DNA from 2 places in the Micromonospora sp. WMMD956 genome. Region 2 is predicted to be linked to the other one. Evidence: riboswitches for the same ligand, from Rfam matches in the RefSeq annotation. Region 2 holds a riboswitch; the other holds the start of a gene.
What was found. A riboswitch is a leader RNA that binds a small molecule or an ion and turns the genes downstream of it on or off. The one in region 2 is predicted to bind cobalamin.
Positions count from the first base shown of each region.

Region 1: it holds a riboswitch for cobalamin, as region 2 does, so the genes downstream of both, O7628_RS31430 (ribonucleoside-diphosphate reductase subunit alpha) here and O7628_RS16290 (acyl-CoA thioesterase) in region 2, are expected to answer to the same signal.

Region 1 is NZ_JARUBI010000005.1:7,245,489-7,259,945, reverse strand. It holds gene O7628_RS31440 (DNRLRE domain-containing protein) at 1-1,071, shown strand, start outside; gene O7628_RS31435 (ester cyclase) at 1,198-1,602, opposite strand; cobalamin riboswitch at 1,845-2,056, shown strand; gene O7628_RS31430 (ribonucleoside-diphosphate reductase subunit alpha) at 2,193-4,568, shown strand; gene O7628_RS31425 (ribonucleotide-diphosphate reductase subunit beta) at 4,625-5,602, shown strand; gene O7628_RS31420 (DUF3152 domain-containing protein) at 5,554-6,408, opposite strand; gene O7628_RS31415 (SigE family RNA polymerase sigma factor) at 6,550-7,053, shown strand; gene O7628_RS31410 (hypothetical protein) at 7,050-7,787, shown strand; gene O7628_RS31405 (hypothetical protein) at 7,978-8,148, shown strand; partial or broken gene O7628_RS31400 (SDR family NAD(P)-dependent oxidoreductase) at 8,529-8,663, opposite strand; gene O7628_RS31395 (VOC family protein) at 9,005-9,385, shown strand; gene O7628_RS31390 (glycoside hydrolase N-terminal domain-containing protein) at 9,454-12,291, opposite strand; gene O7628_RS31385 (glycoside hydrolase family 43 protein) at 13,090-14,457, shown strand, end outside.
Region 2 is NZ_JARUBI010000005.1:3,538,577-3,553,033, reverse strand. It holds gene O7628_RS16340 (hypothetical protein) at 1-21, opposite strand, end outside; partial or broken gene O7628_RS16335 (hypothetical protein) at 82-201, opposite strand; gene O7628_RS16330 (hypothetical protein) at 214-408, opposite strand; gene O7628_RS16325 (superoxide dismutase) at 839-1,105, opposite strand; gene O7628_RS16320 (superoxide dismutase) at 1,110-1,724, opposite strand; gene O7628_RS16315 (transcriptional repressor) at 1,812-2,264, shown strand; gene O7628_RS16310 (CGNR zinc finger domain-containing protein) at 2,243-2,881, shown strand; gene alaS (alanine--tRNA ligase) at 2,882-5,548, opposite strand; gene def (peptide deformylase) at 5,631-6,146, shown strand; gene tsaD (tRNA (adenosine(37)-N6)-threonylcarbamoyltransferase complex transferase subunit TsaD) at 6,150-7,187, shown strand; gene O7628_RS16290 (acyl-CoA thioesterase) at 7,370-7,882, opposite strand; cobalamin riboswitch at 7,997-8,217, opposite strand; gene O7628_RS16285 (ECF transporter S component) at 8,216-9,202, opposite strand; gene O7628_RS16280 (ATP-binding cassette domain-containing protein) at 9,199-10,830, opposite strand; gene O7628_RS16275 (CbiQ family ECF transporter T component) at 10,827-12,074, opposite strand; gene O7628_RS16270 (hypothetical protein) at 12,067-12,870, opposite strand; gene O7628_RS16265 (cell wall anchor protein) at 12,948-14,396, opposite strand.

The sequences.
Region 1 (14,457 bases), 3.7 Mb from region 2:
GGCCACGTGTTCCTGGTGGGCAGCTCGTGGTCGGAGACCGCGCTGACCTACGCCAACCGCCCGGCGCCGACCGGCCCCTCGCTCGCGGCGATCGAGCGGGTGAAGCCCGACACCGTCCACGACATCAACGTCACCGACGCGATCCGGGGCGACGGGGTGGTCAGCTTCGGCATCTTCTCCACCAACACCGACGGCGCGTACTACCACAGCCGCGAGAACAACAAGGCCGGCCCCGCGCTGCTCGTCTACACGGGGGTACCCGGCACCGACGACACCGTGCTCCTCGCTGCCGGAGACATCGCCGACTGCCGCTCCGACCGCGACGAGCAGACCGCCCGGGTCCTCGACGCCGAAGTCGGCGTCATCGCCGCGATCGGTGACACCGCCTACGAGAAGGGCGCCCCCGAGGAGTACGCCGCCTGCTACGCCCCCAGCTGGGGACGACACAAGGCACGCACCCGCCCCGCCGCGGGCAACCACGAGTACCTCACCCCCAACGCCGCCGGCTACTTCGGCTACTTCGGAGCCGCCGCCGGACCACCGGACAAGGGCTGGTACTCCTACGACCTGGCCGGCGGCCAGTGGCACGTGGTCGTCCTGAACGGCAACTGCGCCCAGGTGGGCGGCTGCCACGCCGGATCACCACAGGAACAGTGGCTGCGCGCCGACCTGGCCAACAGCCCGGCACGGTGCACGGTCGCCTACTGGCACCAGCCGCTGTTCGCCTCCGGCGGCCGCGGCAACGCCGCCTACCGGCCCCTGTTCCAGGCCCTCTACGACGCCGGAGTGGAGCTCCTGCTCAACGCCCACAACCATCAGTACGAACGCTTCGCCCCACAAAAGCCGACCGGTGCCGCCGACCCGGACCGGGGCGTACGGCAGTTCATCGTCGGCACCGGCGGCCGGTCACTCCAACCGGACTTCCCGACTGTCGCCCCCAACAGCGAGGTCCGCAACGGCTCCGTCCACGGCGTACTCCGCCTGACCCTGTTCCCCGGCGAGTACCGCTGGCGATTCGTGCCCGTCGCCGGCCAGACCTTCAACGAGGTCGGCACCGGCCTGTGCCATTAGCTCGGTGCCGAGATCGGCCGCCGCCGCTCGTCGGTCACCGCGACGCGCGCGGCGGCCCGGTGGCGTTCGGGCCGCACCGCCGCCGGGGCGGGCGAACTGCGCGCCGCCCCGGCGGCTGGGGTCCGGCTACGACGGGAGGGCGCCGATCTGCTGCATGATGGTCAGCCGGTCGGGCGACACCCAGAACTCCGCGATCTTGCCGGCCTCGACGCGCATGACGCCGATGCCGACCGCCGAGACCCGCCGCCCGCTGGCGGGCACGCCCATGAGCTCCCCGTCGTGGGTGCCCTCGTACCGGCAGCGCAGCGCCACGAGGTCCCCGTCGGCGATCAGCTCGACGAGGGGGTGGCGCAGGTCGGGCATGCCGGCGAAGAACGCGTCACCGAACTCCTTCACCCCCTGCCGGTCCATCGGCGGCAGCCCGGCCGGGTGGAACCGGTAGTCGTCGGTGCACAGGTGCAGCGGGGTCGTCCGGCCGCGGTCGAGCTCCTGGAAGTAGTCGCGGACGATCCGCTTGTTCTCCTCGGACATGGGTGGTCCTCTCGGTCGAGGGGTCGGGATGGTGACGAGCCGGGGCGGGCCCCGCCGCGACGGCTCGCCGGTCAGTCTCGTGCGGCCGGCGGCGCGCGGCGTCTGTCATCCGACTGCATCTCGCCCTGCCGGCCGCCCGCGGTTCCGGCGTTCCGCTCACCCGTCGCGGTGGTGGGGTCACGCTGCGCGGCGACTCGCCCGACACATCATCTGGTGTTGCCATCTTCGCCTTGCGCCCATATATGGTGTCACCCGTAGCTGGTTCGGCCGCCGCTCCACGGTGGTCGAGGCAAGAGGGAACCCGGTGCGAATCCGGGGCTGCCCCGCAGCGGTGAGTGGGAACGACCGCCGTCAACGAAGCACTGGGTCCGGCCGGGCCTGGGAAGCGACGGCCAGTAGGCACCGAGCACGACGCCCGCGAGTCCGAAGACCTGCCAGCGTGCCGCACGCGTCGCGTGCGGCGGTCGAAGGCCGCGTGGGACGGCCGACGCCATCAGCCGGGCAGCGGCGGCGAAGCGCGCCGTCGCGGGTGCCCGGCGGCGTCCTCCCGCGCGCCCTCGACCTCGGGCACGGGCTTGAGGAGGGCGAACATGGGCGCGACGCGGGAGCTGGCGGGGCCGGGGCAACGCCGGCACGTCATGCAGGTCCGGAAGCGGGACGGCGACACCGAGCCGGTGGACGTCAACAAGATCGTCGAGGCGGTGCAGCGCTGGGTCGCCGACCTGGACGAGGTCGATCCGTTGCGGGTGGCGACGAGGACGATCAGCGGCCTGTACGACGGGGCGACCACCGCCGAGCTGGACAAGCTGTCGATCCAGACGGCGGCGGAGCTGATCGGCGAGGAGCCGCAGTACTCGAAGCTGGCGGCGCGGCTGCTGGCCGCGTACGTGGCCGAGGAGGTCCGCGGGCAGCAGGTGGACAGCTTCAGCCAGTCCATCCGGTACGCCCACGGCCTCGGCCTGATCGGCGACGACACGGCCGCGTTCGTGGCCGCCCACGCCCGCGAGCTGGACGACGCCGTCGACCCGGCCGGTGACCTGCGGTTCGAGTACTTCGGCCTGCGCACCGTCGCCGACCGCTACCTGCTGCGGCACCCGCAGACCCGGCTGGTGGTGGAGACGCCGCAGTACTGGCTGCTGCGGGTGGCCTGCGGCCTGTCGCAGACGCCGGGGGAGGCGGTCGCCTTCTACCGGCTGATGTCCAGCCTGGCGTACCTGCCCAGCTCGCCGACGCTGTTCAACTCCGGCACCCGGCACACCCAGATGTCGTCGTGCTTCCTGGTCGACTCGCCGCGCGACGAACTCGACTCGATCTACGAGCGCTACCACCAGGTCGCGAAGCTGTCGAAGTTCTCCGGCGGCATCGGCATCTCCTGGTCGCGGGTGCGGGGCCGCGGCGCGCTGATCCGGGGCACCAACGGCAGGTCGAACGGGATCGTGCCGTTCCTCAAGACCCTCGACGCCGGGGTGGCGGCGGTCAACCAGGGCGGCCGGCGCAAGGGCGCGGCCTGCGTCTACCTGGAACCGTGGCACCCGGACGTCGAGGAGTTCCTGGAGCTGCGGGACAACACCGGCGAGGAGTCCCGGCGCACCCACAACCTGAACCTGGCCAACTGGATCCCGGACGAGTTCATGCGCCGGGTCGAGGCCGACGGCGACTGGTCGCTGATCGACCCGTCCGACGCCCCCGAGCTGCCCGACCTCTACGGCGAGGCGTTCGACTCCGCGTACCGGGCGGCGGAGAAGAAGGCCGTCCGCACCGTGAAGGCCCGAGACCTGTACGGGCGGATGATGCGCACGCTCGCGCAGACCGGCAACGGGTGGATGACGTTCAAGGACGCGTCCAACCGGCTGTCCAACCAGACCGGCGAGCCGGGCAACGTGATCCACCTGTCGAACCTGTGCACCGAGATCCTGGAGGTCAACGACGACGCCGAGACGGCCGTGTGCAACCTCGGCTCGGTCAACCTGGGCGCGCACGTCGGGGCCGACGGCGTCGACTGGGACCGGCTGCGCGCGACGGTCCGCACGGCGGTGGTGTTCCTCGACCGGGTCATCGACATCAACTACTACCCGGCGGCGCAGGCGGCGGCGTCGAACCCGCGCTGGCGGCCGGTCGGGCTCGGGCTGATGGGCTGGCAGGACGCGCTGTTCATCCTGCGCCTGCCGTTCGACTCGCCCGAGGCCCGCGAGCTGTCGACCCGGGTGCAGGAGGAGATCCTGCTGACCGCCCTGGAGACCTCCGCCGGGCTCGCCGAACGGTTCGGCCCGCACCCGGCGTACGCCCAGACCCGGGCCGCCCGCGGCGAGCTGCACCCGGACCTGTGGGGCGCGCGGGTCACCCAGACGGCGCGGTGGGCCGCGCTGCGCGCGCGGATCGCCGCGCACGGCCTGCGCAACTCGCTGCTGGTCGCGATCGCGCCGACCGCCACCATCGCCTCGATCGCCGGCTGCTACGAGTGCATCGAGCCGCAGGTGTCCAACCTGTTCAAGCGCGAGACCATGTCCGGCGAGTTCCTCCAGGTCAACACGTACCTGGTCCGTGAGCTGAAGGAGCGCGGGCTGTGGACCCCGGCGGTCCGCGAGCGGATCAAGCGCGACGAGGGCTCGGTGCAGGGCGTCACCGAGCTGCCCGAGGCGGTGCGGAGCCTGTTCCGCACGGCGTGGGAGCTGCCGCAGCGTGCGCTGATCGACCTGGCCGCCGCCCGCGCCCCGTACGTCGACCAGTCGCAGTCGCTCAACCTGTTCCTGAGCGCGCCGACCATCGGCAAGCTCTCCTCGATGTACCTGTACGCCTGGAAGTCCGGGCTGAAGACCACCTACTACCTGCGGTCGCGTCCCGCGACCCGGATCCAGCAGGCCACCGTCGCGGTCGCCCCGGCCACCGGGCCGGTCGTCGCGGTGAGCGCCGACGAGGCGCTGGCCTGCTCCCTGGAGAACCCCGAGAGCTGCGAGGCGTGCCAGTGACCACCGTTTCCGAATCCCACCCCGCCGGCGAGCGGTCCCTGCTGCTCGACCCCGGGATGGACCTGACCCTGCGGCCGATGCGCTACCCGCGGTTCTTCGACCGGTTCAAGGACGCGATCAGGAACACCTGGACCGTCGAGGAGGTCGACCTGCACTCCGACCTCGCCGACCTCGCCCGGCTCTCCCCGGCGGAGCAGCACCTGGTGTCCCGGCTGGTCGCGTTCTTCGCCACCGGCGACACCATCGTCGCCAACAACCTCGTGCTCAACCTCTACCAGCACGTCAACTCCCCGGAGGGCCGGCTCTACCTGTCCCGGCAGTTGTTCGAGGAGGCGGTGCACGTCCAGTTCTACCTGAACCTGCTGGACACCTACGTGCCCGACGAGCGGGAACGGTTCGCCGCGTTCGCGGCGGTGGAGAACATCCCGTCGATCGCCCGCAAGGCCGAGTTCTGCTACAAGTGGATCAACTCGATCCACGCGCTGCGGGAGCTGCGGACGCGGGACGACCGGCGGGCGTTCCTGCTCAACCTCATCTGCTTCGCCGCCTGCATCGAGGGGCTGTTCTTCTACGGCGCGTTCGCCTACGTGTACTTCCTGCGTTCCCGGGGGCTGCTGCACGGGCTGGCCTCCGGCACCAACTGGGTGTTCCGCGACGAGTCGATGCACATGGCGTTCGCCTTCGACGTGGTGGACACCGTGCGCGCCGAGGAGCCGGAGCTGTTCGACGCGGAGCTGGCGCGGCAGGTGCGGCTGATGCTGACCGAGGCCGTGGAGTGCGAGGTGCAGTTCGCCGCCGACCTGCTGGAGCAGGGGGTGTCCGGGCTGTCGCTGGCCGACATGCGCGAGTATCTCCAGCACGTGGCCGACCGGCGGCTGGCCACGCTCGGCATCGAGCCGATCTACCACAGCCGCAACCCGTTCGCGTTCATGGAGTTGCAGGACGTGCAGGAACTGTCGAACTTCTTCGAACGGCGGGTCTCGGCCTACCAGATCGGGGTGACCGGGACGGTGGGCTTCGACGAGGACTTCTGACCCGGCGGCTGCGCCGGCCGACCCCGGTCGCGGGGCGGGATCGGATCGGCGTAGGCGCCGGGCGGCCCGGAGTGGAGCCTGCCGTTCGGGTACGGCCACCCGTTGGGCGTGCAGCCGTGCAGCCCGAGCGTCTGCTGCTGCATCACCGGCGCGGGGCGGCCCCGGCCGGGGCACAGCTGGTGGCCCATGCCGAGCCGGTGGCCGACCTCGTGGTTGACCAGGTACCGACGGTAGTGGGCGAGGTCCGTGCCGAAGCCGGGCGCTCCCTTGACCCAGCGGGCGACGTTGAGGACCACCCGGTCGCCGTTGCGGCAGGAGGTGTAGCCGTCCGGGTCGTCCTGGCAGAGCAGGTCGCGGGTGTCCGGGGTCGCCAGGTGGACGGTGAAGTCGGCCCGCTGACCAGGGCCGACCCGGCGCAGCCGCCACGTCCCGCCCGCGGTCCAGCCCTGCGGGTCGGAGAGGATCCGGGTGACCTCGGCGGCGAAGCCCGCCACGGGGACGCCCCGGATGTCGCGCTCGACCGCCACCCGGTAGCGCAGCAGCCGGCCCTGCCCCGCTGCCGGGGCCGCCTCGCCGGCGGCGACGTCCCACCGGTTGCCGCCCCCGGCGGGATAGCTGACGGGCGGGGCGGGCGGCGGCGCGGGGGGCGCGGCGGCGGCCGGCGCGCCCCCGGAGGACACGGGGGCCGGCGGGGCCGGCGCGGCGGGGGCGGGCGCGCAGCCGGCCAGCAGCACGGCCGCCAGCGCCACGGCCGACGACGCGGCGGCAGCCCTGCGGGCGAGCGCGGCGGGCGGGTGCGGAACCATGGTCCTCCTTCGGCCGGCGCCCCGGTCGGGGCACGCGGCAGAGGGGACGGGCGGCCGGCGGCGAAAGTTGGTCCGCCGACGGCTCAACCTTTCCGGGGCGTCACCCGTCGGAGGAGGGCGTGAGGCAGATGAGGGACGGCGATGGCCAGAGGTGACCCGGAGTTCGTCGAGTTCGTCCAGGCGGCCTCCGGGCGGCTGGCGCACGCGGCGTTCCTGCTGACCGGTGACCATCACCAGGCCGAGGACGCCACGCAGACTGCCCTGGTCCGCACCTACGCCTCGTGGGCGCGGGTGCGCCGCGACGACCCCTACGCGTACACGCGACAGGTGATGGTCAACCACATCATCGACAACTGGCGGCGGCCGATCCGGGAGCAGCCCACCGACGAGTTGCCGCACCGGCAGCGGGGCGACGTCGCGGAGGAGGTGACCGCCCGGCGGCTCCTCCAGGTGGCCCTCGGCACGCTCACCGCGCGGGAGCGGGCGATCGTGGTGCTGCGCTACCTGTTCGACCTCCCGGAGCAGGAGGTCGCCCGCGAGCTCGGGGTCTCGCTGGGCACGGTCAAGAGCACCAGTTCCCGCGCCCTGGAGAAGCTGCGGCAGACCCTGGTCGAGGCGCCGACTCCCCCTGGAGGAAGCCGATGAACGAGGCAGACCGCCTCCGCGCGGCCATGCGCAGCACGGAGCGGGGCCGGGGGGACCGGTTCGACGTCGAGGCGATCATGCGGGAGGGCCGTCGGCTGCGTCGCCGCCGGGCGGCGCGCAGCGGGGCGGTCATGCTCGCCGTCGTGGCGGCGATCGTCGGGACCACGGTCGCGCTCCGGCGGGCCGAGCCGCCCCCATGGGGGGCGGAGCCGGCCGCGACCGCGCCGGCGACCCCACCGGCGACCCCGTCGACCGATCGGAGCGCCGTCGCCACGGATCCGCCCAGCAGGCAGGCGCTCGGTGAGATCGTCCGGACCGGGATCCGGTACGGCGACGACGAGCGGGTGTTCTACTTCACCCCGGTCGCCGTCCCCGACGCGCCGGGCGTGACGGTGGGGCTCGTCGCCGGCCGGCGCGCCCCTGACGGCCGGCTGACCCCGGACCACCTGGCGAACGACATCGCGGGCGGCGACCGGCGGCCGGGCTTCCACCAGATCGGGTACGAGCCGTCGGCCAGGCTTCCGCCCGCCAACCCGGTGCCCACGTTCGGTTACTTCGTGGGGCCCGCCGCGCAGATCACCGGCACCGTCGACGGGCGCGCCGTCGCCGCGAGGCTGGCCCGGTGGAGCGAGGACCCCGACGTGGTGGTCTTCTGGTTCCCGCCGCAGGCGCTGTCTCCCGGCCGGCGGCTGGACGGCATCGTCGCCCGGGACGTGTCGGGGCGGCAGTTGTGACGAGACCGCCCGGACCGACGCCCGATCCTGCCGGTCGGTGGGTGCCACGTGAGCGACGCCGCCGGATTCAACGGCGACGGCATCCAATTTCGTCGGTTAATCACCGTGCGTGACGGTGGAGACCGCACGCGTCCCGGCGGATGGTGACCTGAGAAACACCGACAGTTGGTCGAGCACAGGAGGCAACAGCATGAGGAAGCGGATCATTCGTATCGCCGTCGGCCTGGCCGCCGTGGCGGGGGCCACCGCCGCGACGGCGCTGCCGGCGCACGCCGCGTCTGCCGGCGCGGGCACGGCGGTGGGGCTGGGCACCCTGCGCACCTTCCCGGCCGGCGAGTACCACTCCTTCCGGGCGTTCTGAGCCGTCGCCGGGGGCGGGCACGGCCGCCGCCCCCCCCGGCGACCCACCCCGGTCGGGTCCGGCCGGTCAGGAACAGCGCCGGGCCCGGCGCGAGGACCGGGCAGGAACCGGCGTCCTTTCGACAACCCGGCCACGTGGAGCGGACGTACCATCGGTGATCTCTTCTCGGTCCCCGCGGTGAGGGGCACGGCACCAGGGACGGTGGCATCTGGCGTGCTGCGCTTCGAGGTGCTCGGGCCCCTGCGGGTCCTTCGGGACGGCCTTGAGGTGGACCTGGGCCCGGCCCAGCAGCGTTCGGTGCTGGCGCTGTTGCTGGCCCGCGCCGGTGAGCCGGTGACGATCGCCGAGTTCGCCGACCTGCTGTGGGGCGCGGACCCCCCGTCCCGGGCGGCGAGGACCACGTGGAGGCCGTTCGCGGCCAGTTGCCGGGCGAACTCGCGGCCGATGCCGGACGAGGCCCCGGTGACCAGGGCCCAGCGCCCGAAGCGATCGGCCGAGATCTTCACGCGCGTCATCGGTTTCCCCTCGTCCGGACTGTTGGCGCGCCTGCCCCGTGCCTCAGCGGGGAAGACGGGTGGGCGCACCTGTCTCAGGCCCGGCCCGCCCCCACCGATGTGACGTGGGACACGCGGGGCTCGATCCACGTCGCTCTTCCGGCGCGCGGCGCGACCACTGCCGTGCCTGCGATGTTCGCGGGGCTGGTCGGGGCCACCGCGTCGGGTAACCTGCCGGTGCAGGCGCGGGCGGCCGGCGCGATCGGCGGCGACCCGGCCGCGCTGCGAGACCCGGCGGTCTCCGGTGTGCTTCGCTCGGGGAGCGCGGGAACCGTTCCCACATCAGGGGTGAGGTGGCGTCGATGGCCTGTCGGATCAGCGAACTCGTGCTCAGCTGCCGCGACCCCGAGGCGCTGGCGCGGTTCTGGTGCGCGGTGCTGGACTACGTGGTCCTCGACCGCGAGGGCGACGGCAGCATCGAGATCGGGCCGCGCGAGGGGTTCGGCGGCCCGCAGCCGACGATCATCCTCGCCCCGGCCGACGAGCCGGAGCCGGCGAAGCCCCGGCTGCACATCGACGTCAACGCCACCGACCGCGACCAGGACGCCGAGCTCGAACGCCTCCTGGCGCTCGGGGCGCGCCGGGCCGACGTCGGCCAGACCGGCGAGGAGTCCTGGCACGTCCTCGCCGACCCCGAGGGCAACGAGTTCTGCCTGCTCAGGGCCCGCCTCAAGCCACTGTAGGCGGGGCGGGGCGCGCTCCTCCGGGCGGCGCCCAAGGCCGCCCGGCGCGGGAGCGCGCCCCGCTCCGGTCAGGTGGTGGTGCAGGTGAGGTTCGTCGGCGGGTTGTTGGTCCCGGTCGTCGTGCCGATGAAGCCGAACGTGGTGGAGGCGCCGGCGGCCAGCGCCCCGTTGTAGTCGACGTTGCGCACGGTCACGTTCGCCCCGCTCTGGGTGTGCGAGCCGCCCCAGATCTGGCTGATGACCTGGCCGTTGGGGAACGTCCAGGAGACCGTCCAGCCCCGGATCGCCGTCGCGCCGGCGGTGACGGTGACCTCGCCCTGGAAGCCGCCCGACCAGGACCCCGTCACCGCGTACGTCGCCCGCGCGCCGGACGACGGCGGCGAGCTGGTCGGCGGCGGGGTCGGCGTCGGCGTCGGCGTCCCGGTGGGCGTGGGGGTGGGGGTCGGCGTGGGCGTGGGGGTCAGCGTCGGCGACGGCGTGACGCCGGGCCGCGCCGCCCGGTAGGTGTGGCCGGCGCGGACGGTGAGCTGCACGACGTCCGTCTCCGGCCGGGTGACGGCCGGCGTGCTGCCGTCGGTGACGTCGACGAGGGTGAAGCTGCCGGTGAGCAGCCGGGCGCGCAGCTTCAGCGTGCCGTCGCGGTCGGCGCGGATGGCGATCTCGTCGATCTGGCTGTTGGTCCAGGCCACGCCGACGGTGTAGCCGCCCCGGCCGCGCAGGCCCGCGACCTGCCCGGTGGGCCACGCCGTCGGCAGCGCGGGCAGCACGTGCAGCTCCCCGGCGTGGCTGTGCAGCAGCATCTCGGCGATGCCGGAGGTGGCCCCGAAGTTGCCGTCGATCTGGAACGGCGGGTGCAGGTCGAACATGTTCGGCGCGAGCCGGTCGGTGCGCACTAGGTCCTTGAACAGCTTGTGGGCGCGGGCGGCGTCCTCCAGCCGGGCCCAAAAATTGATCTTCCAGGCGAGGGACCAGCCGGTGCCGTCGTCGCCCCGCAGCTCCAGCGTCTTGCGCGCGGCCTCGTGCAGGGCCGGGGTGCCGCGCTTGGTGATCTGGTTGCTGGGGTGCAGGCCGTACAGGTGGGAGACGTGCCGGTGGGTCCGCTCGGTCTCCACCCAGTCGGCGAGCCACTCCTGGACGTTGCCGCGCGAGCCGACGCGGCTCGGGGGCAGCCGGTCCTTCGCGGTACGCACCTGGGACCGGAAGGTGGTGTCGACGCCGAGCGCCTCGCTGGCCTTGGCCGCCGCGTCGAACAGGTCGCGCAGGATCTGGTTGTCCATCGTGGGGCCGGCGCAGACGCTGACGTTCGAGTGGTGCGGCAGCTCCGGCGAGTTCGACGGGTTCGTGACCAGGTAGCCGAGCGTCGGGTGGGCGACCAGGGTGTCGAGGAAGAACTGCGCGGCGCCCTTCAGCGCCGGGTAGTTGGCCTGGAGGAACCCGAGGTCGCCGGTGAACAGGTAGTGCTCCCAGATGAGCGTGGCCAGCCACGCGCCGCCGGTCTGCCACATGCCCCACAGGGCCCCGTCGACGACCGACGCGCCCCGCCACGCGTCGGTGTTGTGGTGGGTGACCCAGCCGCCGGCGCCGTACTGGGCCTGGGCGACGCGCGCGCCGGTCACCGTCAGGTCCTTGATCATGTCGAAGACCGGCAGGAAGCACTCGGACAGGTTCGTCGTGTCGGCCGGCCAGTAGTTCATCGGCAGGTTGGCGTTGATGGTGTACTTCGAGTCCCAGGACGGGGCCAGCGAGTCGTTCCAGATGCCCTGGAGGTTCGCCGGCTGGGTGCCCGGCCGGGAGGACGAGATCAGCAGGTAGCGCCCGAACTGGAACAGCAGCGCGGCGAACTGCGGGTCGTTGGTGCTCGCGTGCTGGGCGATCCGCACGTCGGTGGGCTGGTCGGCGGCGGCCGTGCGCCCCAGGTTGATCGTCACCCGGTTGAACAGCGCCTGGTAGTCGGCGACGTGGCGGCTGCGCAGCTGGTCGATGGCCACGCCCTTGGCCGCGTTCAGCCGGGTGCGGGCGATGCCCTGGTAGTCGCCGTTGACGGTGCGGTAGTTGACGTAGCTGGAGCCGATCGAGACCAGCACGGTCACGCTCGTCGCCCCGGAGACCCGCAGCGAGCCGCCGGAGCTGCTGACCGTGCCGCCCGACGCGATCGCGTGGGCCAGGCCGAGGAAGCGCACCGACCCGTTGACGCCCTCCATGCTGCCGGAGATGCCGTCGACGGCGATCGTGTTGGCGTCCGGGCTCGACATGGTCGTCCGCTGCGGACTGTCGAAGGTGGCGGTGAACGTGATCGAGTTGGCCCGGTCGGCGGTCAGCCGCAGCACGATCACCTGGTCGGGGGCGCTGGCGAACACCTCGCGCTGGTAGCGGACGCCGCCCAGCACGTACGTGGTGGTGACGGTGGCGGTGGTGAGGTCGAGGGTGCGGTTGTACTGCGACACGCCGCTGGCCGAGCCGAAGGCGAGCCGGAGGTTGCCCACGGTCTGGTAGGCGAGCTGGCCGCCCGGCGAGCCCATCATCGTCTGGTTGATCAGGTCCTGGGCCGAGGACCACTGGTCGGCGAAGACGCGGCGGCGGATCTCGGCCAGGTTGGCCGCGCCCCGGGTGTTGGCGGAGTCGTACGGGCCGCCGGCCCAGACGGTGTCCTCGTTGAGTTGCAGCCGCTCGGTGTCGACGTTGCCGAAGACCATGGCGCCGAGGCGTCCGTTGCCGATGGGCAACGCGCGCAGCCAGTCGGTGCCGGCCCCCTCGTCGTACCACAGCGCCATGTCGCCGGCGGCCAGCGCCTGCGGGGGCGCCGTCGAGTCGGCGCGGGCGACGGCGCTCCACGCGGCCGGCGCCAGCGCGGCCCCGGCCCCCGCCGCCCCGGCCTTGAGCACGTTCCTTCGGGTCACTTCAGACATGATCACTCCAAGTCGTGCGGGTCCAGAGGCTGACGCGGGTCGGGGACGGCGTCTCGGGTGTGCCGCCGGCGGGGTAGCCGAACATCGGGGGCGCGCCGGCGGCCGGGCTGCCGTCCCACGTCCCGGCGTGGACGTTCCGGGTGCCGCCGGCCGGTGCGTGGCGGCCTCGGACCCGGGTGACGGTCCGCCCGCCGGAGCGCGTCCAGCGCCGTGACCGCGACGGATGCTCTCCGGGTATGCAGGTGGACATCAGACGTCTCCTTCATGCCGTGGGGTGGTGGTGTCGACGGCATGCCGTCGTTGCCCGGGCGGGCGCGGCCGATCCGGCCGGGAGCGGTCTCCGGCAGGCCGGCCTGCCCATGTCGGGCCGTGCCGCGGAGGATGGCGGGTCTGCCCGGTCGTCGGCCTCCGGGACCGGCGTCGTCGACCCGGCGAAGCTCGTCGCGCCGCCGACCGGTCGCCCGCGCCGGGGCGGCGCGCCCGACGGCGCTGTTAGCGCTAACAGGAGTCGCCTCGCGTGCCCGACGCCGGCCTGCGTCGATGCTGCCGGCGTCCGAGCTCCCAACGGTGCGCCAGCACTGCCCATATGGACTCTCGTGGATGCATGTGCCTGCCGTCAAGATATGACGTTTAGGTTTCGCGAACGTTTTCCGCTGGTGAGATGCCGGCCTGTCGGCCCGACGCCCACCCGATCCGCGGGGACCGCGCCGTGGGCCTGGGGCGCTTGAGTCCGGTGGGGGATTCTCGTAACATCCAGGGTCCGCGATGTTACCGCGAACATTCACCGGAGGTGGCGCGGTGTCCACCGACCCGCACTACCGAAACCCGGTCGTCGCCGGCTTCTTTCCCGACCCGAGCATCTGCCGCGTCGGCGAGGACTACTACCTGGTGTGCTCCAGCTTCGAGTACTTCCCGGGGGTGCCGCTGCTGCACAGCCGGGACCTGGTCAACTGGCGGCAGATCGGCAACGTCCTCGACCGCCCGAGCCAGCTCGCGCTCCCCGCGGACACCCCGGCCTCCCAGGGCGTCTACGCCCCGACCATCCGGCACCACGACGGCCGGTTCTGGGTGGTCACCACCAACGTCAGCCTGGGCCGGCACCTGATCGTCACCGCGCAGGATCCGGCCGGGCCGTGGTCCGACCCGGTCCACGTCGACCTGCCGCACGTCGACCCGTCGCTGACCTGGGACGACGAGAGGAACTGCTGGCTGACCACCTCGGGGGTGAAGTCCTACCGGATCGACCCGGAGACCGGCCGGGTGCTGGAGGGCCCGATCCCCCTGTGGTCGGGCACCGGCGGCCAGTATCCGGAGGCCCCGCACCTCTACCGGATCGACGGCTGGTGGTACCTGCTGCTCTCCGAGGGCGGCACGCACACCGGCCACGCCGTCTCCGTCGCCCGGTCGCGCAGCCCCCGGGGCCCCTTCGAGCCCGCACCGACCAACCCGATCCTCACCCACCGGGGCAGCAACCTGCCGGTGCAGGCCACCGGGCACGCCGACCTGGTCCAGGCCCCCGACGGCGGCTGGTGGATGGTCCTGCTCGGCATCCGGGCCAAGGGCCAGTGGCCGCCCTACCACGTCCTGGGCCGCGAGACCTTCCTCGTGCCCGTGCGCTGGGTCGACGGGTGGCCTGTCGTCGACCCCGTCGGGGAGGTCACGGCCGCCCCGGCCGGCAGCGCCCCGGCGCTCGCCGCCCCGGCCGACCCGGGCGCGTACCGCGACGACTTCGACACGGCCGTCCTCGCACCCGGCTGGGTCTCGCCGCGCTCCCGGCCCGACGCCGCCTGGTCGCTGACCGCGCGACCCGGCTGGCTCACCCTGACCGCTACCGGGGCGACGCTGGACCGCGCCGGCGCGACGATCGTGGCCGCCCGGCAGCGGCACCACGACTGCCGTTCCAGCGCCCGCCTCGACCCGGGCGACGGCACCGCCGGGCTCACCATCCGCATCGACGAGGCGCACCACTACGACCTGGAGGTGTCCGCCGGCCGCGTGCGGGTCGTCGGCCGGGTCGGCCCGTTCCGGCAGGTCTTCGCCGAACTCGCCGTGCCCGGCGGGCCGGTCGTCCTCACGATCGCCACCCGCACCCACGACCTCCGTCCGCCGACCGTGACCGGCGCCGCCGACCTGGCGGCCGGTGCCGCGCCCTTCGGGGTGCGCGCC
Region 2 (14,457 bases):
CACCAGCAGTTGCACGTCCACGTACCATCATGCGCCGCCGCGAGGCTTCGGGTACGCGGCGGCCCCGCCGGAGGATCGGCGTCAGCCGGTCGGGCGGGGCGCGTACATGATGACCGCGACGCCGGCCAGGCAGATCAGCGCACCGATGACGTCCCACCGGTCCGGACGGAACTTGTCTACGACCATGCCAGCAGCACACGCCCTCCCGCCCGGTCAGGTCCGTGCGGTGGCCTCGGCTGCCGGGGGCGAGCTGCACCGCAGCCGCGTCGGCGCCGGCCGCTGCTGCCCGACAAGCGCGGTGGCGAACAGGTCATCGAACTCGGCCAGCCGCGGCGGCCGCTGCGCGGTGGGCAGGGTGCATGCCTCGGGCACCCATGACGGACCGGTTACATCGTCGTTCGTGGTCATGCCACGACGGTAAGCCTGTACCCAGGTACAGGATGCAAGCCCTTCAGGCCGACTTCGACGCCGCGCCTTCCCACCGCCCGGTGAACCGTGGCCCGGGCCACCCAAACAGCTCGGCCAGGTCCGGCACCCATCCGGGGCGAGCCAAGCAGACCGCCTCTGGGCCGCCAGCGTTGGTCGTGGCGGCCCCAGCGCGGGTCAGTTCCCCGTTGGGCGGGTCGGACAGGGCGTGGCGTCGAACACCTCGACTGGTACGCCGACCGACGCGCCGGAGGCATGTGGGCGGTGGTCACCCCCGGCGGTGTTACGGATCATCGCGTGCCGGGGGGACCGCCTGCGAGGTACGCCCACTCGCGGGCACTACCTGTGACCATACTTCGGCAATTGCCAAGTGTTTGCAACAAGGCTGTCTCGGTGGGGTGCGGGGGTACGGTCACGGGGTGACCGGGGGACTCCCCGCCGTCGTGGCCACGAGCAGGGACAGCTCACGGACCAGTTCGTCCATGCTCTGGCCGCTCTGGGCCCGGACCAGGCCCAGCGCGAGGTCGGCGAGCAGGTAGAAGCCAAGGGTGCGGGCCTGCTCGCTGGGGAACGCGGCGAGCAGTTCCTCGGCGCCGGCGGGGTCACCGCGGTGTTTGGCGGCGATGACCCCGGCGGCGCGTTGGAGCAGCTCCGCAGCGGCGGGAGTGGCTGCGCTCACCCGGTCAGATCTTCGGGCTCGTGGCGCGGGCGGCGTCGAAGCGGGCGATCACGTCGGACCAGTTGACGAGGTTCCACAGCCGGTCGACGTAGTCGGGGCGGACGTTCTTGTACTGCAGGTAGTAGGCGTGCTCCCAGGCGTCAAAGACCAGCAGCGGGGTGGTGCCCTGGCCGACGTTGCCATGGTGGTCGTAGACCTGTTCCACGATCAGCCGCTTCGACAGCGGCTCCCACGCCAGCACGCCCCAGCCGGAGCCCTGCACGCTCTTGGTGGCGGCGGACAGCTGGCCGGCGAAGGCGTCGAAGGAGCCGAAGTGCTCGTCGATGGCGGCGGCCAGTTCGCCGTCCGGTCGGTCGCCGCCGTCCGGGGACAGGTTGTTCCAGAAGATGGTGTGCAGGACGTGCCCGGACAGGTTGAACGCGTACGTCTTCTCCAGGCCGACGAGCTTGCTGAAGTCGCCCTTGTCGCGGGCCTCGGCAAGCTGCTCCAGGCCGTCGTTGGCGCCCTTGACGTACGCGGCGTGGTGCTTGTCGTGGTGCAGCTCGAGGATCTGCCCCGACATCGCCGGCTCCAGCGCGCCGTAGTCGTAGGTCAGGTCGGGCAGGGTGTAGACCGCCATCAGGATCCCTCTTTCGGTGATGCTGCCGCAGTTTCGTTGTTGCCAGTATCTTGCAACAAGACGGCGGGTGGTGGGAGGAGCCAGAGATTGATCACATCGCGGGCCGATCGGGTGGACGCGGCGCTGGAGCGGCTGCGCCGCGCCGGCCTGCGCACGACCCTGGCCCGGCGTGCGGTGCTGGACGCGCTCGGCGACGCCGCGGTCGAGCGGCGACACCTCAACGCCGGCGAGGTGCACCGGCGGCTCACCGGCCGGGGGCTGGCGGTGGAGCTGTCGACGGTGCACCGCGTCCTGGGGCAGTTGGTCGACCTCGGCGTGGCGCATGCCGTGCCGGTGGGTGGGGCGGCCACGTTCGGGTTGGCCGACCACCCGCACCATCACGCGGTGTGCGAGGGCTGCGGCGGCATGCGTCAGCTGCCGGTGCCGGCGGTGGCGGCCAGTGTCGCGGCGGCCCGGGAGGTCGGCGTCGAGATGGACGGCGGCAGCGGCGGGGTCGTCGTGTACGGGCGGTGCCCGGCGTGCCGCGCCACGACCACCTGAGCGCGCCGGCCGCGCGTACCCGACCGGCGGCCGATCCGAACGCGGAGGCGGAGCCGGTCGCCCGTGCGGCGGCGCGGCGCCCGCAGGCCTTCACCGACAGCCCCGAGTTGGTGGCGCTGGCGGTGCAGCTGGCCAACGCGCCGCCGGGGAACACCCCCGCGGAGGCAGCCGTCACGGTCGGGTGGCCGCGCCCGCGCGAGGTCGCGACGCCGGCTGATCTGCCGCTGCTGCACCAGGCGGGCCGGCAGCTCCGCGAGGTCTTCGCCCACGCCGGCGCACGCCGTGACCGCGAGGCGGTGCACGTGCTCAACCGGCTCCTGGCCCGGCACCGGCTACGGCCCGTCATCGCCGGCACCGGCCCGGCGGACCGCCACCTGCACGTCGCCGCGCCCGGCGCCACACCGGCGGCCGAGCACGTGGCCGCAGCGGTGTGGGCACTCGCGGTGTTCCTGTGCGAACAGGGCATCGACCGGTTCAAGACCTGCGCGGAACCCGGTTGCGGCACCGTGTTCCTGGACGGGACCACCAACCGCCGCCGCCGGTTCTGCTCCCCGCGCTGCGCCACCCGCGCCCACGTGCGGGCACACCGCAGCCGGCGACGGACGGTCACCCGCTGATCAGCCGGCCCGGACCAGGCCGGCGACGGTGGCCAGCGCGGCATCGGCGGTAAGACCCGGGGCGCCGCCCTGCGCGAGGCGGGCGGTGCCGCCGCCACGTCCGCCGAGCGCGGACCTCACCAGGTGTACGGCGCCGAACGCGTCCGACGTCGTCGCCGTGGTGGCGACGACCAGGCGGGTGCCGCGCTCGGCCGGTGCGGCGACGGCGACCACGCCCGGCCGGTCCTGCGGTAGCGCGGCCCGCACCAGTTCGGCGAGTTGCCGGGGGTCCTCCTCGCCGTCGGCGACGACCCCGACATAGCGGGTGACACCGACGGCCGGCGCCTCGGCGGCGAGGCGGCGGGCCCGCTGCGCGGTGAGCTCCCGGGCGAGTTGGTCGGCGCGGCGCTCGGCGGCCTTGGCGCGGCCGAGGAGCGCGACGATGCGTTCGGGTAGGTCCTCGCGCGGGGCCTGCAGCCGCGCGGCGAGTTGGGTGACGAGGTCGCGTTCCCGGGCGAGGTAGCGCAGCCCGTCGAGGCCGACAACGGCCTCGACGCGGCGGTGACCGGCGCCGACGGACGACTCGCCGGTCAGCGCGAGCAGGCCGATCTGGCTGGAGTGGGTTACGTGGGTGCCGCCGCACAGTTCCCGGGACCAGGCCCCGCCGATCTCGACGACCCGGACCTGCTCGTCGTAGGTCTCCCCGAACAGGGCCAGGGCGCCGAGTTCCCGGGCCCGGGTCAGCGGCATGACCTGCGCGGTGACCGGGAGGTCGTCACGCAGCGCCTGGTTGGCGACGTCTTCGATCTCGCTGCGGGTGGCCGGGGATAGGCCGCCGGGCCAGGCGAAGTCCAGCCGCAGGTAGCCGGGCCGGTTGTAGGAGCCGGACTGCAACGCGGTCGGGCCGAGGACCTGCCGCAGCGCGGCGTGCAGCACGTGGGTGCCGGAGTGGGCCTGTCGGGCGCCGAGGCGCCAGCTCGCGTCGACGTTCGCGGTGAGGCGGGCGCCGACCGTCAGGTGTCCGGCGGTGACGCGGACCTGGTGGGCGACGAGGCCCTTGACGGGGCGCTGCACGTCGATCACCTCGCCCGCGCCGTCGGTGCCGGTGAGGTGCCCGGCGTCGGCGGCCTGCCCGCCGGACTCGGCGTAGAACGGGGTGACGTCGAGGACCACGGTGACGATCTGCCCCTCGGTCGCGGCGGGCACCGGTTCGCCGTCGGTCAGGATCGCCACGATCGTCGATTCGGTCGTCAGGTCGGTGTAGGCACGCCAGTCCGTCAGGCCCGTCGTGTCGACGATCCGTCGGTACGCCGACACGTCGGTGTGCCCGGTCTTGCGGGCTTGCGCGTCGGCCTTGGCCCGGCTGCGCTGGTCGGCCATCAGCCGGCGGAAGCCGTCCGCGTCGACCTGCAGGCCCTGCTCGGCGGCGATCTCCAGGGTCAGGTCGATCGGGAAGCCGTACGTGTCGTGCAGCTGGAACGCCTTGTCACCGGGCAGCGCCGCCTTGCCGGCCGACTTCGTCTCGGCGATGGCGGTGTCCAGGATCGTGGTGCCGGCGCGCAGCGTGGCCAGGAACGCGTCCTCCTCGGCGTACGCGTACTGCGAGATGCGGCCGAAGTCCTCGGCCAGCTCCGGATACGACGGCGCCATGCAGTCGCGGGCCACCGGCAACAGCTCCGGCAGCGCCCGGTCGGCGTAGCCGAGCAGCCGCACCGCCCGGATCGCCCGGCGCATGATCCGCCGCAGGACGTAGCCGCGGCCCTCGTTCGACGGGGTCACGCCGTCGCCGATGAGCATCAGCGCAGTGCGCACGTGGTCGGCGACGACCCGCAGCCGCACGTCGTCCGGGTGCGACTCGTTGGCCGCGTGACCGGAGTGCACGCCGTAGCGCTTGCCGGTCAGCTCGGCGGCCCTGTCGAGGATCGGCTTGACCTCGTCGATCTCGTAGAGGTTGTCCACGCCCTGCAGCAGCGAGGCCATCCGCTCCAGGCCCATGCCGGTGTCGATGTTCTTCGCCGGCAGGTCACCGAGGATCGGGAAGTCCTCCTTACCGGTGCCCGGGCCGCGCTCGGACTGCATGAAGACGAGGTTCCAGAACTCCAGGTAGCGGTCCTCGTCGACCTCCGGGCCGCCCTCACGGCCGTAGGCCGGGCCGCGGTCGTAGTACAGCTCCGAGCAGGGGCCGCACGGGCCGGGGATGCCCATCGACCAGAAGTTGTCGGCCTTGCCCCGACGCACGATCCGCTCGGCCGGCACGCCGGTGGCCCGCCAGATGTCGTACGCCTCGTCGTCGTCCAGGTAGACGGTGGCCCAGATCCGCTCCGGGTCCAGCCCGAAGCCGCCCGCCTCCACCGACTTGGTGGCCAGGTCCCAGGCCAGCGGGATCGCCCCGGACTTGAAGTAGTCACCGAAGGAGAAATTGCCGTTCATCTGGAAGAACGTGCCATGCCGGCTGGTCTTGCCGACCTCGTCGATGTCCGGCGTACGGATGCACTTCTGCACACTCGTCGCCCGCGCGTACGGCGGGGTCTGCTGCCCCAGGAAGTAGGGCACGAACTGCACCATGCCCGCGTTGACGAACAGCAGGTTCGGGTCGCTGATGGCGGGCAGCGGAGCCGACGGCACCACGACGTGACCGTTCGCCTCGAAGTGGGCGAGGAACCGCCACTTGATCTCCGCCGTCCGCATACCGCCCCACCCCTTACTGCAAGTCTTTGGCAATTGCATAGTATGGGCGACTGTGCAGACACCGACCGGCACCCCACGACCCATCACCCGCTACGGCACCCCGGTGCTGCACCACCGCTGCGCCGAGGTGACCGTCTTCGACGACGCCCTCGCCCACCTCGTGGCGGACATGTTCGCCAGCATGTACACGGCGCACGGCGTCGGCCTCGCCGCCAACCAGATCGGCGTCGACGCCCGGATCTTCGTCCTCGACTGCCCCGACGCCACCGGCGCCCACACCGTCGCCCACGTGATCAACCCGGTCCTGCAGCTACCCGACCAGCGGAATCTCGTCACCGACAGCGAGGGCTGCCTGTCCGTGCCCGGCCAGTACGCCGAGGTCACCCGCCCGGCCACCGCCACCGTCACCGGCGTCGACCTGCACGGCCGGCCCGTGCGCATCGACGGCACCGGCACCCTCGCCCGCTGCCTGCAACACGAGGTCGACCACCTCGACGGCCTCGCCTACGTCGACCGGCTACCCGCCAAGCTCCGCAAACAACTGCTCGCCGCCGCCGCCGAACACCCCGGCGTCGGCGTCGGCACCGGACAGAACTGAAACATGCCGGTCGTCCTCGGCATCGAAACGTCCTGCGACGAGACCGGCGTCGGCATCGTCGCCGACGGCGTCCTGCTCGGCGACGCCCTCGCCACCAGCATGGACGAACACGCCCGCTTCGGCGGCGTCGTCCCCGAGATCGCCGCCCGCGCCCACCTGCACGCCATCACCCCCATGGTCGAACACGCCCTGCAGCAGGCCGGAATCGGCTTCGCCGACATCGACGCCGTCGCCGCCACCGCCGGCCCCGGCCTCGCCACCGCCGTTCAGGTGGGCCTCGCCGCCGGCAAGGCCTACGCCCTCACCCTCGGCGTCCCCCTCTACGGCGTGCACCACCTCGCCGGCCACGCCGCCGTCGACATCCTCGACCACGGCCCCCTCCCCCAGCGCAGCATCGCCCTCATCGTCTCCGGCGGGCACACCTCGCTCCTGATCCTCGGTGACCTCGCCCGCGACCCCGTCATCCACCTCGGCGACACCGCCGACGACGCCGCCGGCGAAGCCTTCGACAAGGTCGCCCGCCTGCTCGGCCTGCCCTACCCCGGTGGCCCCGCCATCGACCGGGCCGCCCGCGAAGGTGACCCCACGGCAATCGCCTTTCCGCGCCCGATGACCGGACCGCAGGACCCGCCGTACCGATTCTCGTTCTCCGGCCTGAAGACCGCCGTCGCCCGCTGGACCGAACGCCACTGCGGGCCGCTACCTGTGGCCGACATCGCCGCGTCGTTCCAGGAAGCCGTCGCCGACATACTTACCCGCAAGGCCGTCGCCGCGTGCCGCGACCACCACGTCGACACGCTTCTGCTCGTCGGCGGCGTCGCCGCCAACAGTCGCGTACGCGCCCTCGCCGAACAGCGCTGCGCTGCCGTCGGTATCACCCTGCGCGTCCCCGCGCCGCGACTCTGCACCGACAACGGCGCCATGATCGCCGCCATCGGCGGTCTTCTCGTGCGCGCCGGCATCCCCCCGTCACCGCTGACCCTGGGCGCCGACCCCAGCGCCCGGCTGACTCATGCCACCATCGGCAAGGACCTGCGCTGACTGTCCACACGGGCCCTCCGGACACGCGAGACACCGCTCACCAGGCTACAGAACGAACGAAGACTCCTTCAGAGGAGCAGTCGCACAACCGCAATCCACGCCGATGACGACCAACGCAACAACGATCCTGAGCGGTGGTGGCGAGGTGATCGGCGGGCGTCGCGGCGACAATGCGACAGGTCTCAGCCGTCCTCGGCACCGTCGAGTAGCGCCCGACGCAAGGCGAGACGGTGCTCGCGGCGGATCTGCGCCTCACGGTAGCGTCGCCGGTCGCCGTCGGTCTCGGCCAGCAGCGGCGGCACCGGCCGTGGTTGCCCGTCGTCGTCGACGGCGACCATGACCAGATGCGCGGTGGCCACGTCGACCGGCGGCACCGCCCGATCCCACCGATCCGCGCTGACCTTGACGGCGACCTCCATCGAGCTGCGGCCGGCCCAGGTGATCCGGGCGTCGACGTGGACGACGTCGCCGACCCGCACGGCGCGCAGGAAGGCGGTCTCGTCGATGGCGGCGGTGACTGCGGGCCCGTCGGAATGCCGAGCGGCCACCACTCCGGCGACGGAGTCGATGAGGTTGAGAATCCGGCCGCCGTGGACGGTGCCCATCAGGTTGGTGTGATGCTGGTCCATGATCTGTGACAGGGTCAGATGCGACGCCGACGGGGGCCGGCCGGCGAGAATGGCGCTCTCGTGCATGGTTCATCCGTCCTCGGGAAGCATGCCGTCGACCAGCCGGCACGCACGTCGAGGACCCGCCGCAGCGCGTCACCCGCCCGACCCGCCCGCGAGGTCGACGGCTGCGCACACACCTCTTGTGTGCGCAGCGCGGGCAGGTCTTCGGACTCGCGGGCATGACCGGGTACGCCGGTGTCTCCTACTGGCCGTCGCTTCCCGGGCCCTACGGGCCCAGTGCCGGTGACGGCGGTCGTTCCCACTCACCGCTGCGGGGCAGTCCCGGATTCCCACCGGGTTCCCTCTTACGACGCCCGAGCGTGACAACGCCTGGGCGAACCAGCGCCGGTAACCAGCCTAGCGTTCTTGGTCAGCTGACGGCCGGCTCGGACCTGGATGTGACCTACCTCCCCCATCGCCCTTGCCGATGGATCCGGGTGGCCTGGCGGGTGACGCAGAGGCCGGCCCGGCGGCGGGATCGGTCACGTCGGTGCCGGCCGGGCCTGCGACCTCGGCGCTGTCGGCGACCGGGTCCGGCGGCTGCGGTTCGGCTGCGACGAAGGTGACCGGAGCGTCGAACGCGGCCCGGCGCGCGGCGCGGCGCAGCGCGGCGAGCACCGCCGGGCCGGCCAGGACGATCGCCACCGCGGTGGTGATCGCGCGGCCGGTGTCCCAGCCGAAGGTGGAGGTGACTGCGGTGAACAGGGCGAGGCGGTGCAGGTTCTCCAGCACCGGCGCGCCCGCGACGTAGGACAGTTGGGTGTCCGCTCCGACGCTGAACGGCCAGAACCACAGGTTCATCAGCAGGCCGTAGCCGTAGGCGGCGAGCGCGCCGTAGGCCGCCAGGACGGCGGTCTCGGCCCGTCCGCGCAGCCTCGCCGGAAGCAGGCCGGCGCCCAGGCCGATCCAGGACGCGCACAGCATCTGGAACGGCAGCCACGGTCCGACACCGGCGGTGAGCAGGGCGGAGGCGAACAGGGACGTCGAACCGAGCAGGAAACCGAATCCGGGGCCGAAGACCCGGCCGGCTAGGACGAGGAGGAAGAACACGGTCTCGATGCCGGCGGTGCCCGCGCCCAGGGGGCGCAGCGCGGCGTTGACGGCGGCGAGCACACCGAGCATCGCCAGGGCTTTGCTGTCCATGCCACCGGAGGTGAGTTCGGCCAGCACGAGCGCCACGAGCACCGGCAGCATCAGGAAGAAGACCACCGGTGCCTCGCCGGTGCGGGCGGTGGATTCCGGCTGCGCGGGGACGAAGAACGGCCAGGTGAAGGTCGCCAGGGCGGCGGCCGAGGCCAGGGCCAGCACCACGGCGGTACGCGGGGCGACCCGCAACACGGTCACGCCGGTGCCTGGGTCTGGGTCAACGCGGTGGCGACCTGTTCCACAGTGAGCCACGGCGCGGGGGCGAGGACCTTGGCCACCTGCGGGGCGAACGCCGGTGACGCGAGCATGACCTCCGCCGTGCTGCCGTCGGAGACGATGTCCCCCTCGGCCATGACGATCACCCGATCGGCGAGGGCCGCGACGAGTTCGACATCGTGGGTGGCGACCACCACGGCGCGGCCGGCGGCGGCCAACGCGCGGACGACCTCGGTGAACTGCCGCTTGGCGTGGTAGTCCAGGCCACGGGTCGGCTCGTCGAGCAGCACCACCGGCGGAGCGGCGGTGAGCTGGACGGCGAGCGCGAGGGCCAGCCGCTGCCCCTCGGACAGGTCACGGGGATGCCGGTCGGCGGGCAGGCCGGGGGTGAGCTGGTCCAGCAGCGCCCGGCAGGTGCCGGTCGGCGCCGCGGTCTCCCGGTCGGCCTGGGCGCATTCGGCGTCCACGGTCTCCAGGTAGAGCAGATCGCCGGAGTTCTGCGGGACAAGGCCGACGTGCCGGCGGGCCCGGCCCGCCGGCAGCCTCTTCGGGTCGACGGTCCCCTGCGGTCCGGCCACGTCGACGGTGCCGCCGTGGCGGGGGCCGCTACCCTGCACCGCCCACAGCAGACTCGACTTGCCGGACCCATTGCGGCCCATCAACGCGACGACCTCGCCGGAACGCAGGTCGACGTCGACGCCGGCCACCGCGACCGTGCCCGGATACCGTACGACGATCTTCCGCGCGGTCAGCGCCGCCGCCCTCTCCGTCATCGTCTCGGGCGGCGGCGGGTCCACGTCAGCGAGCCGACGCCGCAGGCCGGACGCCTGCCGACGAGCGTCGCGCACCGACAGCGGCAGGGGTGTCCAGCCGGCGAGGCGACCCAGCTCGATCAGCGGCGGCGCGATGTCGATGTGCGCCAGCACCGTTGCCGGTGTCCCGTCGATCACGCTCCCGTCGCCGGGCAGGTAGAGCAGCCGGTCGGCGTACTGCACCACCCGCTCCAGCCGGTGCTCGGCCAACACCACGGTCACGCCGAGGTCGTGTACCAGCCGGGTGACGGTGGCGAGCACGTCCTCCGCGGCGGTGGGGTCCAACGCGGAGGTGGGCTCGTCGAGCACCAGCACCCGGGGATGGGCCGTGAGCACCGCGCCGATGGCGACCCGCTGCTGCTGGCCGCCGGAAAGCGTCCGCAGCGGCCGGTCGCGCAGGTCCGCGATGCCGAGCAGGTCGAGGGTCTCCTCCACCCGCTTGCGCATGACCGTCGGTGGCAGGGCCAACTGCTCCATCCCGTACGCCAGTTCCTCCTCGACGGTGTCGGTGACGAACCCGGCCATGGGGTCCTGACCGACCACGCCGACGACGTCGGCGAGGTCGCGTGGCGGGTGCCGGCGGGTGTCCCGGCCGTCCACGGTGACGGTGCCGTGCAGGGTGCCGCCGGTGAAGTGCGGCACCAGTCCGTTGATCGCCCGCAACAGGGTCGACTTGCCGGCGCCGGTCCGGCCGGCGACCAGGCAGAGCTCGCCCTCCTCGACCCGGAGCGTCACGTCCCGCAGCGGCGGCGACCCGCCCTCGACGTAGCGGACGGTGACCCGGTCAAAAATGATCATAAGGGGCCTTCCGTCACCGGCGACGACGTGGTGGCGGGGCGTGCCGTGTCCACCCGCGGGCCTGGGGCGGGGAGCGCCGGGACCGCCGCCGGTGGGCGGGCGACCCGCGCCGCGGGCGGTGGCGGCGCCAGCCAGGCGGGGGCCGCCGCGACCGCGACGGCGAGCAGCATCAACGGCGTCAGCTGGGGCCAGGTGAGCGGGCTGACCGGAGGGTAGAGCAGCTCCGGGGCGACCGCGCCGGCCAGCGTGGTCAGCGCGGCGGCGGCCACGCCGCAGCCGGCGACGAGCAGCTCGGCCGGGTGCCAGCGATCCGGCCGGTAGCGGCTGCGGAGGACCCTGCGGCCGGCCAGCAGCATCCCGGCCACGGCGGTGGCCAGGCCACCGAGGAGCAGTGGCAGGCCGAGGTAGCCGGCCCCGGTGTCGAGCAGCCCGTACGTGCCGGCACACACGCCGATCAGCCCGCCGAGCACCAGCGCGCCGGTGGTGGCGCGCTGGCCCGGGGGCACGGCCGCGGTCCGGCCGTAGCCCCGGGAGTCCATCGCCGCCGCGAGGGCCAGGGACCGGTCCAGCGCGTCGGCCAGCACCGGCAGGGCGATGCCCTGCAACGCCCGCATCCCGCGCCCGGACGCGCCACGCAACCGTCGTGCCCGGCGGACCCGTAGCACGCTCTCCACCAGCTGCGGGGCGACCGACAACGCGACCACGACGGCCGTGCCGACCGCGTACAACGCGCCGGGCACCGCCTTGAGTAGCCGTTTCGGGTTGGCCAGCGCGTTCGCCGCGCCGAGGCAGATCAGCATCGCGGCCAGCCGCAGCCCGTCGTAGAACCCGCCGAGGACCTGCTCGACGGCGACGGGCCCGAACAACCGGATGCCGGCCGCCCAGGCTGGCAGCGGGACCTCCGGCAACCGGATCAGCACGTGGTCGCCCTGCCCGCCGCCGAACACGATGCGAAACACCACCCGCATCACCACGATCACCGCGCCGAGCACCAGGTACATCCGGAACGCCAGCGCCCAGGGCGCGTCGCCGCGCCGCCGGACGACCACCAGCGCGGCGACGGCGATCAGCAGTGCCAGCGGCAACGGATTGGTGGTGTGACTGGCCGCCGTGGCCAAGCCCAGCGCCCAGAGCCACCACGCGCCCGGGTGCAGCCCTCGGGGCAGCGGCGCCGACGGCCACCACGACGCCGCCCGGCCGGTCCGGGCGGTCGCGCCCGGGTGGCGTCTGGCCCGGTCAGTCATCCTGGTCGGCGGTCCGCCGCCGCCTGGCGGCGATCACGCCACCGGCGGCGAGTGCCGCCAGCAGCAACACCCCCGCCGCCGTGCCCAGCGGGACGCCACCGTCGCCACGGGGTGCGGCGACACCGGTCAGCACCGGTTCCTCGGAGTCGCTCGGCGATGGGCCGCCGGACCCGCCGGTCGGCGGCGCGGTGGCCGGCGCGCCAGGTGTCTCCGGCGATCCACTGACCGGTGTCCTAGCGGAGGGCGCCGCAGACCCGGACGCGCGTGTCGTCGGCGCTGCCGAACCGGGGCCACCGCCGGCCGCCGACGAAGGCGCGACCGGCCCGCCGCCTGCCGGTGGCGTGACCGGTGCGCCACCGGTGGTGGGCGGTGGTGGTGGCGACGGTCGTTTCGGTGCGATGCCGGGACGGGGCGCGTCGTTGGCGGTGCGGTTGAGGGAGAACGACCAGCCCTCGAAGGTGCCGGCCGGCGGCTTGCGGTTGAGCACACCCTTGTCGCTGTACGTCCAACTGCCACCGTCGGCCGCGTGCCAGTACGACCAGTAGGCGCTGGCCGGAGGCGTGTCGACGCACTTCTCGGCCGCCGCCGACGGTTTGCCCTCGATCCGGCAGACGAACCCCTCGCCCCAGCGCAGCGTGCCGGTGACCTGGAAACCGGCGCTCTTCAGCGCCGTCAGGCCGGTCGGCTGCTCGCCCCGGGCGCACCGCACCACCGTTCCGCCGCCGAGTTCGTTGAAGTCGACCACCACGGTGACGCCGGAGGCGTCCGGGCAGTAGCCGGCCGCACCGGCGGCCATCGCCGGGCTGCCCGGTTCGCCCACCACGCCGACGGCGGCCAGGACGACGGCCAGCCCGGCGCGGACGATCCGGACGATCACGTCGCCCTCCATCGGCTGAGGAGCAGCAGCAGCGACCCACCACCGACCATCAGGAGCGCGATCAGCACGTACGTGGTGATCGCCGCGCCGGTCGTCGGTAGGCCACCCGCACCCCCCGGGGCGGTCGGCGCGGCAGTCGGGGCGGCGGTCGCCGACACGGTGGGTGACGGGGCCGGTGCCGTGGTGCTGGCGGACGCACTCGGGGTCGGGCTGGCCGGTGCGGTCGGCGTCGGCGACCCGGTGGGTGTGGGGGACGCCGTTCCGGTCGGTGAGGCCGTGCCCGTTGGAGTCGGCCCGGGCGACGACGGCGGAAGGTCGAGGCCGATGCGGCCGAGCGGCACCTGGGCGAGACCGAGCAGTGCCTGCGCGGTGGCCCGACGCCACTGGTCCCGGGAGACGTCGTCGATCCCGGACCCGACAGCGGCGGCCAGGCCTTCGGCGTTGTAGGCGATGGCTCCCGCGTCGGCGGCTGCGCCGCCGTGCGACGTGGTCAGCTGGAGCACGCGGAGCGCGCCCGCTGCGCGGGCGGCCTCGGCATGGCGTCCGGAGGCGGCGAGCGCCTGCCCGGCCAGGCCGGTGCTGTTGGAGTTCGCGCCGGTCGTCGGCCCCGAGCCGCCGAACGACCCGTCGGAATGCTGCTGGGCGACCAACCAGTCCACGCCCCGATCCGCCGCGGCCGCGGCACCCGTGGCCCCTTCGTCTGCGGCGGCCAGCAGCGCCTGCACGGCCATCGCGGTCGAGTCGACGTCGAGGGTGGCGCCGGCCTGCTCGTCGCACGACGGCGACGGGCCGTCCCCCGTGTCGGGGTAGAGCCGGAAGCCACCGGCCGCGCACTGCTGCCGGACGAGGAAGTCGACGGTGTCCTGCGGGACGTCGCCGCTGCGGGCCAGGCCCAGCACCGTGAAGGACTGGTCGAAGGTGTTGCTGGCGTCCGGACCGCTGTCGGCGGTGGTGCGGCTGGTGATCCGCCCCCGCTGATGCCCGGCGTCCGCCCCGGCGACCAGCGACAGGGCCTCGGCCCGCAGGTCGAAACCGCCGAAGTCGGTGGGATCAGCTCCGGCGGCGGCGGCCGCGTAGAGCAGCTTCGCGGTGGCCCCGCCGTCGGTGAAGCCCTCGATGCCCCAGTCGTCGTAGCTGTTGTAGGAGCGCACGTGCGCCGCGACCTGCGCGGTCGCCGCCTGCCGGGTCGGCACGGCCACCCCGGTCGCGGACAACGCGATGATTCCGTCGATGGTCAGGCCCCAGTCAGGGCTCCCGAACGGCCCGGGAAGTGCCCCGTCGGCGACCTCACCGGCCAACCAGGACGCTGCCTCGCGTGCCGCGGCGGCGTCGGCCGGTGCCGGTGCGGCAACCACGGTCAGGGGCAGGGCGGCGATCGCGGCGAGGGTCGCCGCTGTGCTGGCGGCGAGACCGGTGCCGATCCGCCGGTGCCGGGACAGGGACATGGGGTGCCTTTCGCAGAGCGGTCGGTGAAGGCGCCGGAACGCAGCCGAGGAGTCGGCACCC